Variovorax paradoxus B4: one gene and its partners. The protein of the gene in region 3 interacts with the protein of the main gene of each other region in a pairwise test. Links are inferred from orthologs where the notes say so. Each region holds a gene or a part of one and is shown on either strand. Other genes may lie near its edges. The genes, in order: VAPA_RS14550, tsaE and rlmB.

Evidence for each region.
Region 1: the proteins of rlmB (region 3) and VAPA_RS14550 interact in binary tests that used the Escherichia coli proteins (3 or more experiments, as listed by UniProt). The link is inferred for Variovorax paradoxus B4 from one-to-one orthologs.
Region 2: the proteins of rlmB (region 3) and tsaE interact in binary tests that used the Escherichia coli proteins (3 or more experiments, as listed by UniProt). The link is inferred for Variovorax paradoxus B4 from one-to-one orthologs.

The regions. Positions count from the first base shown.
Region 1 is NC_022247.1:3,119,427-3,122,490, forward strand. The notes cover bases 99-3,011. They hold VAPA_RS14550 (NAD(P)H-hydrate dehydratase), read left to right. Parts: upstream 99-781; coding sequence 782-2,242; downstream 2,243-3,011. Other genes in these bases: VAPA_RS14545 (D-amino acid dehydrogenase), read left to right, coding at 99-724; VAPA_RS14555 (SDR family oxidoreductase), read right to left, coding at 2,250-3,011. In the rest of the region: more of VAPA_RS14545, read left to right, coding at 1-98; more of VAPA_RS14555, read right to left, coding at 3,012-3,014. UniProt on the Escherichia coli protein: Bifunctional enzyme that catalyzes the epimerization of the S- and R-forms of NAD(P)HX and the dehydration of the S-form of NAD(P)HX at the expense of ADP, which is converted to AMP.
Region 2 is NC_022247.1:3,766,816-3,769,952, forward strand. What follows is about bases 26-3,011. They hold tsaE (tRNA (adenosine(37)-N6)-threonylcarbamoyltransferase complex ATPase subunit type 1 TsaE), read left to right. Parts: upstream 26-1,256; coding sequence 1,257-1,766; downstream 1,767-3,011. Other genes in these bases: VAPA_RS17590 (AEC family transporter), read left to right, coding at 26-187; queG (tRNA epoxyqueuosine(34) reductase QueG), read right to left, coding at 195-1,271; VAPA_RS17605 (N-acetylmuramoyl-L-alanine amidase), read left to right, coding at 1,763-3,011. Outside these bases: more of VAPA_RS17590, read left to right, coding at 1-25; more of VAPA_RS17605, read left to right, coding at 3,012-3,137. UniProt on the Escherichia coli protein: Required for the formation of a threonylcarbamoyl group on adenosine at position 37 (t(6)A37) in tRNAs that read codons beginning with adenine.
Region 3 is NC_022247.1:2,546,833-2,549,758, forward strand. What follows is about bases 121-2,895. They hold rlmB (23S rRNA (guanosine(2251)-2'-O)-methyltransferase RlmB), read left to right. Parts: upstream 121-1,022; coding sequence 1,023-1,769; downstream 1,770-2,895. Other genes in these bases: VAPA_RS11755 (hypothetical protein), read left to right, coding at 121-989; VAPA_RS34855 (hypothetical protein), read right to left, coding at 1,811-1,981; VAPA_RS11770 (helix-turn-helix domain-containing protein), read right to left, coding at 2,093-2,680; VAPA_RS11775 (GNAT family N-acetyltransferase), read left to right, coding at 2,727-2,895. Outside these bases: VAPA_RS11750 (ABC transporter ATP-binding protein), read left to right, coding at 1-12; more of VAPA_RS11755, read left to right, coding at 9-120; more of VAPA_RS11775, read left to right, coding at 2,896-2,926. UniProt on the Escherichia coli protein: Specifically methylates the ribose of guanosine 2251 in 23S rRNA.

The DNA of each region.
Region 1 (3,064 bases), 570 kb from region 3 along the record:
GCTCAACACCGACACGGCGCTCGCGGGTGCGATCCACCTGCCCGAGGACGAAGTAGCCAACTGCCGCCAGTTCGCGCTGCTTCTCAAGTGGGAAGCCGAGGCGCTCGGCGCCCAGTTCCATTTCAATTGCGACATTGCGCCGCTGAGCCGCGCGCAGCCCACCTCCATTTCGCTCGCGAGCGGCTCGCCTCCGCTGCGCTTCGATGCCGTGGTGGTGTGCGCCGGTCTTGCCTCGGCCTCGCTGCTGCGGCCGCTCGGCCTGCGGATTCCGCTGGCACCGGTGTACGGCCACTCGATCAGCGCGCCGATCCGCGAATCGCTCAACGCGCCGCGCAGCGCCGTGATGGACGAGCGCTACAAGGTCGCGATCTCGCGCCTGGGCCAGCGCGTGCGCGTGGCCGGCAGTGCGGAGATCGGCGGCTCTCTGGACACCATGAATCCCTCCGCGGTGCAAACGCTCTACAAAGTGCTGCACGACTGGTTTCCGGGCGCTGCAACACTGCAGTCGGGCGTGCAGCAGTGGAAGGGCGCGCGTCCGATGCTGCCCGACGGCCCACCGGTGCTCGGCGCCAGCGGCGTGCCGGGCGTCTGGCTCAATCTGGGCCACGGTTCGAGCGGATGGGCGCTGTCATGCGGCAGCGCACGCGTGGTGGCCGACCTGGTCGGCGGCCGCGATGCGGGCGTCGACCTCGAAGGCCTGGGCATCGAGCGGCTCGCTCAATAAGCAAGGCACACCCGGCCGCAGCGGCTGCGTACGCGCCAGGCGGGGCAGAATCGACCCATGCAATGCATCACGTCCGCCACCGTCGCCGACCTGTTCGATATCGCGGCAACGCGTCGCATCGAACAGGCAGCGGCAGCCGCCCTGCCCCATCACACCCTGATGCAGCGGGCAGGTCTGGCCGTGGCGCGGCTGGCGATGGCGGTTGCGCCGCATGCGCGAACGATATGGATTGCCTGCGGACCGGGCAACAACGGCGGCGATGGCTTCGAGGCTGCCGCGCAGTTGCAGCACCGCGGCTTCCTGCCGATCGTCACGTTCGCGGGCGATGAAGACCGGCTGCCGCCGGATGCCAGGGCGTCGCTGCAACGGGCCCGGGATGCCGGCGTGATCTTCGCGCCGGAGCCGCCGGCCACCTGGGACCTGGCGATCGACGCACTGCTCGGCATCGGGGCCACCCGGCCACTCGCGAATGCCATGGCCGATTGGCTGCGGCAGATGCATGCGATGGCCTCGCCAGTACTCAGCGTCGACGTGCCTTCGGGGCTGAATGCCGACACCGGCGCTTCAAGCGCCACGCCTCATCCGGGTGCTCTTTCGCCCCGCTTCTGTCTGACCTTCCTGACCCTCAAGCCCGGCCTGTTCACGGCGAAAGGCCGCGACGCGGCGGGCACGGTCTGGTTCGACGACCTGGGTTGCAGCGGCACCGCCGAGTCGCCGGCCGCGCGCCTGGCGGGTGCACCGGCGGACGCGCCGCGCAGCCATGCCTCGCACAAGGGCAACTATGGCGATGTCGCGGTGATCGGCGGCGCACCCGGCATGGCGGGCGCCGCGCTGCTGGCCGGATCTGCCGCGCTGCATGCGGGCGCCGGACGCGTGTTCGTCGGACTGCTCGACCCGGACGCGGCCGCGGTCGACCTGGCGCAACCCGAACTGATGCTGCGAGACGCCAAGGCGCTCGATCTCTCAGGCATGACGGCGGTCTGCGGATGCGGTGGCGGCGCGGACATCCGTGCGGTGCTACCCCGTGTGCTGGCGACGGCGGCAGCGCTGGTGCTCGACGCCGACGCGTTGAACGCCATCGCGAACGACGGCGCGCTGCAGGCCCAGCTGGCATCGCGCGCCCGCCGCGGAAGGCCGACGGTGATCACCCCGCACCCGCTCGAAGCCGCACGCCTGCTGAATTGCACGGCCGCCGACGTTCAGGCCGACAGGCTGGCAGCAGCCCGCCAGCTCGCGTCGCGCTACGGCGTGGTCGCCGTGCTCAAGGGCTCGGGAACAGTGATCGCCGGTGACGGCAGCACGCCACCGGTACTCAACCTGACCGGCAACGCCAGGCTCGCAACCGCCGGCACGGGCGATGTGCTGGCGGGAATGATCGGCGCCGCACTGGCGACGCAGCGGCCGGCATTCGAAGCAGCCCGGGAAGCCGTCTGGCGCCACGGCCACATCGCCGACACCTGGCCGGCCGGTGCACCCCCGCTGACGGCCGGCGCGCTGGCGCGCCAGGTGCCCTGCTGACGAGATCCTAGCCGCGCCCGACGAAGGGCATCTTCGTCGCCATGACGGTATGGAACAGCACGTTGGCCTCCAGCGGCAGGTTCGCCATGTAGAGCACCGACTGGCCCACGATCTTCACGTCCATCAGCGGCTCGATCGCGAGTTCGCCGTTGGCTTGCGGCACGCCCTTGGCCATGCGTGCGGCCAGTTCCGTCATGGCGTTGCCCACGTCGATCTGGCCGACCGCGATGTCGTACTTGCGCCCATCGAGCGAAGCGGTCTTGGTCAGGCCCTCGACTGCGTGCTTGGTCGCGGTGTACGCCGCGGAATTGGGCCGAGGGGCGGTGGCCGAGATGGAACCGTTGTTGATGATGCGGCCGCCCCGCGGCGTCTGCGCCTTCATCGTGCGGAACGCCTGCTGGATGCAGAAGAACATGCCGCTCAGGTTGATGTCGACCACGCCGCGCCACTGCTCGGGCGTCCAGTCTTCGAATGGACCCGGGGGGTTGCCCACGCCGGCGTTGTTGAACAGCAGGTCGACGCGGCCGAAGCGCTCCACCGCAGCGGCGAACAGCGCCTGCACCGATTCCGCATTGGCCACGTCGGTGGGCACTGCGAAGGCGCGCGCGCCGGCGCCGGACTCTTCCGCCACCTGCTCCAGCGGTTCGAGGCGGCGCCCCGCCAGGGTCACGCTCCAGCCATCGGCCAGCAGCGCCAGTGCCGCGGCGCGGCCGATGCCGCTACCGGCGCCCGTGACGATCGCGATGCGGCCCTTGTTGTTTTCCACGCTCATGCTCGGTGTCTCCTTCTCGGTTTGTCTGTATGGATGGGATGCAATGCTGC
Region 2 (3,137 bases), 1.2 Mb from region 3 along the record:
TGCACTGCGGCTGGACGCGACACAGGCTTCCGTGCTGATGGCGTTCTCCGCCGTGCCCACGGCCTCGAGCGCCTATGTGCTGGCGGCGCGCATGGGCTACAACGGACCGTACGTGGCAGGTCTCGTGACCCTGTCCACGCTGCTGGGAATGGCGAGCCTGCCGTTTGCGCTGGCCCTGCCGCGCTAGGGTTCGTTCAGCGTTCGGGGCGCTGCGCCAGCGCCCACGCCACGTGCTCGCGCACCAGTTCGCTGGGGTCCGAGGCCCGCGTGGCCAGGGCCTCCGCGGCGCCGCTCTCGCCCGCGCGCAGCGCGTTTCCCAGTGCCACGGCGATGTTGCGCAGCCAGCGTTCATGCCCGATGCGCCGGATGGGGCTGCCTTGGGTGAAGCGCAGAAAATCTTCCTCGCTCCAGGCAAAGAGCGAAGCCAGCGCCTGGCCGGTGAGCCCTTCGCGCGCATCGAAGTCGGGCAGCGCGCTCTTCTTCGCGAACTTGTTCCAGGGGCAGATCAGCTGGCAGTCGTCGCAGCCGTAGATGCGGTTGCCCATCAGGGGCCGAAGCTCCAGCGGAATCGGTCCGCCGTGCTCGATGGTCAGGTACGAAATGCAGCGCCGCGCATCGAGCCGGTACGGCGCGACGATGGCCTTTGTCGGGCAGACGTCGATGCAGGCGCTGCAGCTGCCGCAGTGCGCGGTGACCGGCTCGCTTTCGGGCAATGCCATGTCGACGTAGATCTCGCCCAGGAAGAACATCGAGCCCGCGCTGCGGTCCAGCACCAGCGTGTGCTTGCCGCGCCAGCCCTGGCCGCTGCGGGATGCGAGCTCGGCTTCGAGCACCGGGGCCGAATCGGTGAAGGCGCGATGCCCGAATGGCCCCACCTCCTCGGCAATGCGCTCGGCCAGCCTGGCCAGCCGCGCACGCAGCACCCTGTGATAATCGCGGCCGCGCGCATAGACCGAGACGATGGCTTCGCCGGGCCGCGCGAGGCGATCGAATTCCACGGCCTGCCAATCGTCGAGCGGCGTGTCGCGCGGCAGGTAGTCCATGCGTGCCGTGATGACGCTCACCGTGCCCGGCACCAGTTCGGCCGGCCTGGCGCGGCGCGTGCCATGCGTTGCCATGTATTTCATCTCGCCATGGAACCCATGGGCCAGCCATTGCATCAGACCTTCCTCGGCGCTCGATAAATCGACGCCCGCGATTCCGATTTGGGAGAATCCGAGTTCCCGGGCCAATGCCTGAATACGAGCAACGAGTGGATGGCTGACGATCACTTGCCGATTGTAGAAACGCCGAAGAACGCCGGCCGCATGCTGCGCTGGCGCAGCGAAGAAGACACCGACGCCTTCGCGCGCGCGCTGGCGGCCTCGCCCGCGCTGCGCAATGCCTTCATCGCGCTGCACGGCGACCTCGGCGCCGGCAAGACCACCTTCGTGCGCCACCTGCTGCGCGCGCTCGGCATCGAGGGCCGCATCAAGAGCCCGACCTATGCGGTGGTCGAGCCCCACGAAGCGCCCGACGGCCTTGCCATCTTTCATTTCGACTTCTACCGCTTCAACGATCCGCGCGAGTGGGACGACGCCGGCTTCCGTGACATTTTCGCGGGACCGGGCCTCAAGCTCGCGGAGTGGCCAGAAAACGCTGCCGGCCGCACACCAATTGCCGACCTCGCTATTAAAATAGAAGCAATGACAGACGACACACGCAGCGTGACCCTCCTGGCGAACACTCCCCGCGGCAGCGACCTGCTGGCGCACGTCGGCGCATGAAGGCCAGCGGCCTCAAGCGGCGCGTGCTGCTGCAGGGCGGCAGCGTCGCGCTGATGCTCGGCGTGCACCAGATCGCGCGCGGCGCCACCATCCTCGCGGTGCGCGTGTGGCCTGCGGCCGACTACACGCGCGTGACCATCGAATCCGATGCACGGCTCCATTCGCAGCAGCTGGTCGTCGGCAGTCCGCCGCGGCTGGCAGTGGACATCGAAGGCATCGATCTCAACCCCGAACTGCGCGAACTGGTCGGCAAGATCAAGCCCGGCGACCCGTATATCAACGGCCTGCGCGTCGGCCAGAACGCACCGAAGGTGGTGCGCATCGTGTTCGACCTCAAGCAGGCCGTGGTGCCGCAGGTCTTCTCGCTCGCGCCGATCGCCGCGTACAAGCACCGGCTGGTGCTCGACCTCTACCCCGAAAAAGCCATCGATCCGATGGAGGCGCTGATCACCGAGCGCCTGCGCGAGGCGCCGCGCAGCAGCGGTGGCGGCAACGACACCGCCGTGGCCAGCGCGCCCTCGGTGCCGCCGCCCGCCGCGCCCTCTTCGGGCCTTGCGCCCGACGGAGGGCCGCCGATCCTCGTGCGGCCTTCGCCCAACGTGCCCGCGCCGCGCCCCGCCCCCGGCAGCATCGCGCCTCCCGCCCGGCCGCCGGCCGCTGCGGCCGCGCCCGCACCCGATCCGCTGGGCGAGCTGATGGCGCAGCAGTCGACGCGGCCCGGCCCTGTCGCGCCTCCACCGCCCATTGCTCCTGCTACGCCTGCTGCGCCTGTTGCGCCCGCCGCGCCTGTCGCATCCACGCGTGGCGGCGCCACCACGAGCCGCACCGACCGCATCATCATCGTGGCGCTCGATCCCGGCCATGGCGGCGAAGACCCGGGCGCCATCGGCCCCAACGGCACGCGCGAGAAAGACATCGTGCTGCAGATCGCGCACCGCCTGCGCGACCGCATCAACGCCAGCAGCGTCAACGGCAATCCGATGCGCGCGTTTCTCACGCGTGACGCCGATTTTTTCGTGCCGCTGGGTGTGCGCGTGCAAAAGGCGCGGCGCGTGCAGGCCGACCTCTTCGTGAGCATCCATGCCGATGCGTTCACCACGCCCGCCGCGCGCGGCGCGAGTGTTTTTGCGCTGAGCCAGAGCGGTGCATCGAGCAGCGCCGCGCGCTGGCTCGCCAACAAGGAAAACGAAGCCGACAAGGTCGGCGGCGTGAACGTGGGCAACCACGAAGTGCAGGTGCAGCGCGCGCTGCTCGACATGAGCACCACGGCGCAGATCAACGACAGCCTCAAGCTCGGCGGCGCCATGCTCGGCGAGATCCGCGGCATCGGCGCGCGGCTGCACAAGCCCGCGGTCGAGCAGGCCGGCTTCG
Region 3 (2,926 bases):
CTGGAAGCATGATCGTTCCCCGGTTCTGGGCCGAGGGCCGCATCCAGGAGCGGCTGGCGGGCAAGCAGATCACGGTGCGGCGCTACGGCTGGTCCGACGAGAGCCCGATCGCCGCGCAGGCGCATGCCGACCAGCGCACGCGGGAGGCGTTCGAGCGCATCGCCGCGGGCGAACAGCTCAACCGCCGCGAGCGCAAGCTGGCCTACAACGGGGCCGAAGGCGTGCCCATCCGCGAGGAAATCGTCGAGCGGCAGGGCGACACCGTCATCACCCGCAACAGCTATGGCGCGCGCTGCCTCAACACGCCCGACGTGCTGTTCGTCGACATCGACTTCGACGAACCCCTGCGCGGCAGCGTGTTCGGCTTTGCGCTGGCGCCCGCGCTGATCGCGGGCATCGTCGGCGGCTGGACTGCCAAGACCTGGCTGGGCGGGCTGATCGCGGCCATCGTGGTCTTTGCCGTCGCCTACCGGATCGGCCTGGCCAGGAAGCGCGGCGAGGCCAGCGGCAACCCCGTGCCCGAGAAGCGCGCGGCCGAGCGCATCGGGCGCTTCGTCCACCAGCACCCCGACTGGCACCTGCGCATCTACCGCACGCCGGCCGGCTTCCGGGTGCTGGCGATGCATGACGTCTTCAGCCCGGCCGACATGGCGGTGGCCGACTGCTTCCACGCGCTGGGCGTCGACCAGGTCTATGCGCGCATGTGCCGCAACCAGAACTGCTTTCGCGCCCGCCTGAGCGCCAAGCCCTGGCGCATCGGCATCGGAGAGCACCTGCGGCCGCGGCCAGGCGTGTGGCCCGTGTCGCCCGAGAAGCTGCCGCTGCGCGATGCCTGGGTGGCGCGCTATGAAAAGGCCGCCGCGGGCCATGCCGCCTGCCAGTACCTGGAAAGCGTCGGCAACAGCGCGCGGGTGCATCCGAATGCGCTGGCCGTGCAGGAACTGCACGACGAACGCACCCGCGCGCACAGCGGATTGCCGATTGCCTGAAGGACGGGGCACGCAGGCCTCGATAATCGGGGGATGTCTTCCCCCAAAGTGATCTTCGGCTTCCATGCCGTGGGCGTGCGCATCAAGACCGCGCCGAAATCGGTGCTCGAAGTGATGTTCGACACCAGCCGGCGCGATGCGCGCATGAAACAGTTCATCGCACGCGCGCAGGAAGCCGGCGTGCGGCTGGTCGAGGCCGACGGGCTGCGGCTCGCCAAGCTCAGCGGCAGCCATGGCCACCAGGGCGTGGTGGCGCGGGTCGAACCCATCGCGCAGGTGCGTTCGCTCGACGAACTGCTCGAAGGCCTCGAGGAGGCCGGCACCGTGCCGCTGCTGCTGGTGCTCGACGGCGTGACCGATCCGCACAACCTGGGCGCCTGCCTGCGCGTGGCCGATGGCGCCGGGGCGCATGCGGTGATCGCCCCCAAGGACCACGCGGCCGGCATCAACGCCACCGTGGCCAAGGTGGCGAGCGGCGCCGCCGAGACGGTGCCGTACTTCATGGTGACCAACCTGGCGCGCACGCTGAACGAACTCAAGGAACGCAGCATCTGGTGCGTCGGCACGAGCGACGATGCGCCCGGCACCCTCTACCAGAGCGACTTCAAGCGGCCATTGGCGCTGGTGCTCGGCGCCGAGGGCGAGGGCATGCGCCAGCTCACCCGCAAGACCTGCGACGAACTCGTGAGCATTCCCATGGCAGGCGCGGTCGAGAGCCTGAACGTTTCCGTGGCCAGCGGCGTGTGCCTCTACGAGGCCCTGCGGCAGCGCAGCGCCTGACGCAGGGCCACCGGCCCCTGGACCGGAGCGCGGCTCTCGAATCAGGAGGGGTCTTTGCTGCGCGTGCGAGCCACGGCGCTGAAGATGCCGATGCCCAGGATGATCAGCGCACCGATCCCGATGTAGAGCGTCGGCACGCCGGCCACCGAGGCGCCCCAGGCGACGCCGGCGAGGAAGATCAGAAAACCGATCATGTAGAGCGCAAAGGACATGCTTGTTCCCCCGGAAGCTTTGGATGCCTTGGAGTATCCCGGCCGGCCCCCTCGGCGGCACAGGCCGTCGTCTCCAGTCGCTGTGGGAACTTGCCTACTACTCCTGTGCCTTTATGCCGGGGACGCGACCAGCAGGTAACGGCATCCCGTGCGTCCGAGCGTCTTGAAGACAAGCGGGCGGTCGACGCCGAAATCCAGGCAATCGCCGGGCGCCAGCTCGAAACGCTCGTCGCCGTAGTCCACCCGCAGCGCGCCTTCGAGCATCCACAGGCACTGCCGGTACGGCTTGCCGCTCCACCGGGGGTAGCCGACCTGCGCCGAGCGCGGCAGTTCGATCTCGACCATTTCGACGCCGCTGCCCGTACCGCGCTCGACAACCTGCCGCCGCAGGTAGCCCGCCTCGGGATCGCGCCAGACTTCCTGTTCGGCCCGGGTGCGCAGCCGGCGCGGCGAGCCCTTGTCCTCCGTCAGCAACTGCGCGAGCGGCACACCCAGGCCGGCGGCCAGCCGGCCCAGCAGCACGGCCGTCGGGCTGCTCTCCGCGCGCTCCACCTTCGAGATCATGGCCTTGCTGACCCCGGAGAGCTCGGCCAGCTCGGCCAGGCTCAGCGCCTTGGCCTGGCGCAGCGCGAGGAGCCGGCGGGCAATGAGCGAGTCGATGGCGGAGGGCTCGGCGGGCGGAGATGAATTGTTTCTCATATGAGATTATTATTCTCCTATATTGGACAGACTGAAAGGAACGACCATGCGCCTGGTCCCCTGTACCGAGGAAGCCCACGCGGGCGCCATCCTTGCCATCCTCAACGAGGCCATTGCCAATTCGACGGCCCTGTACGACTACAGGCCGCGCACGCCCGAGAGCATGGTGGCGTGGTTCGCCACCAAGCGCGCCAACGGCTTTCCCGTGATCGGCGCGGAAGACGAGAGCGGCAAGCTGCTGGGTTT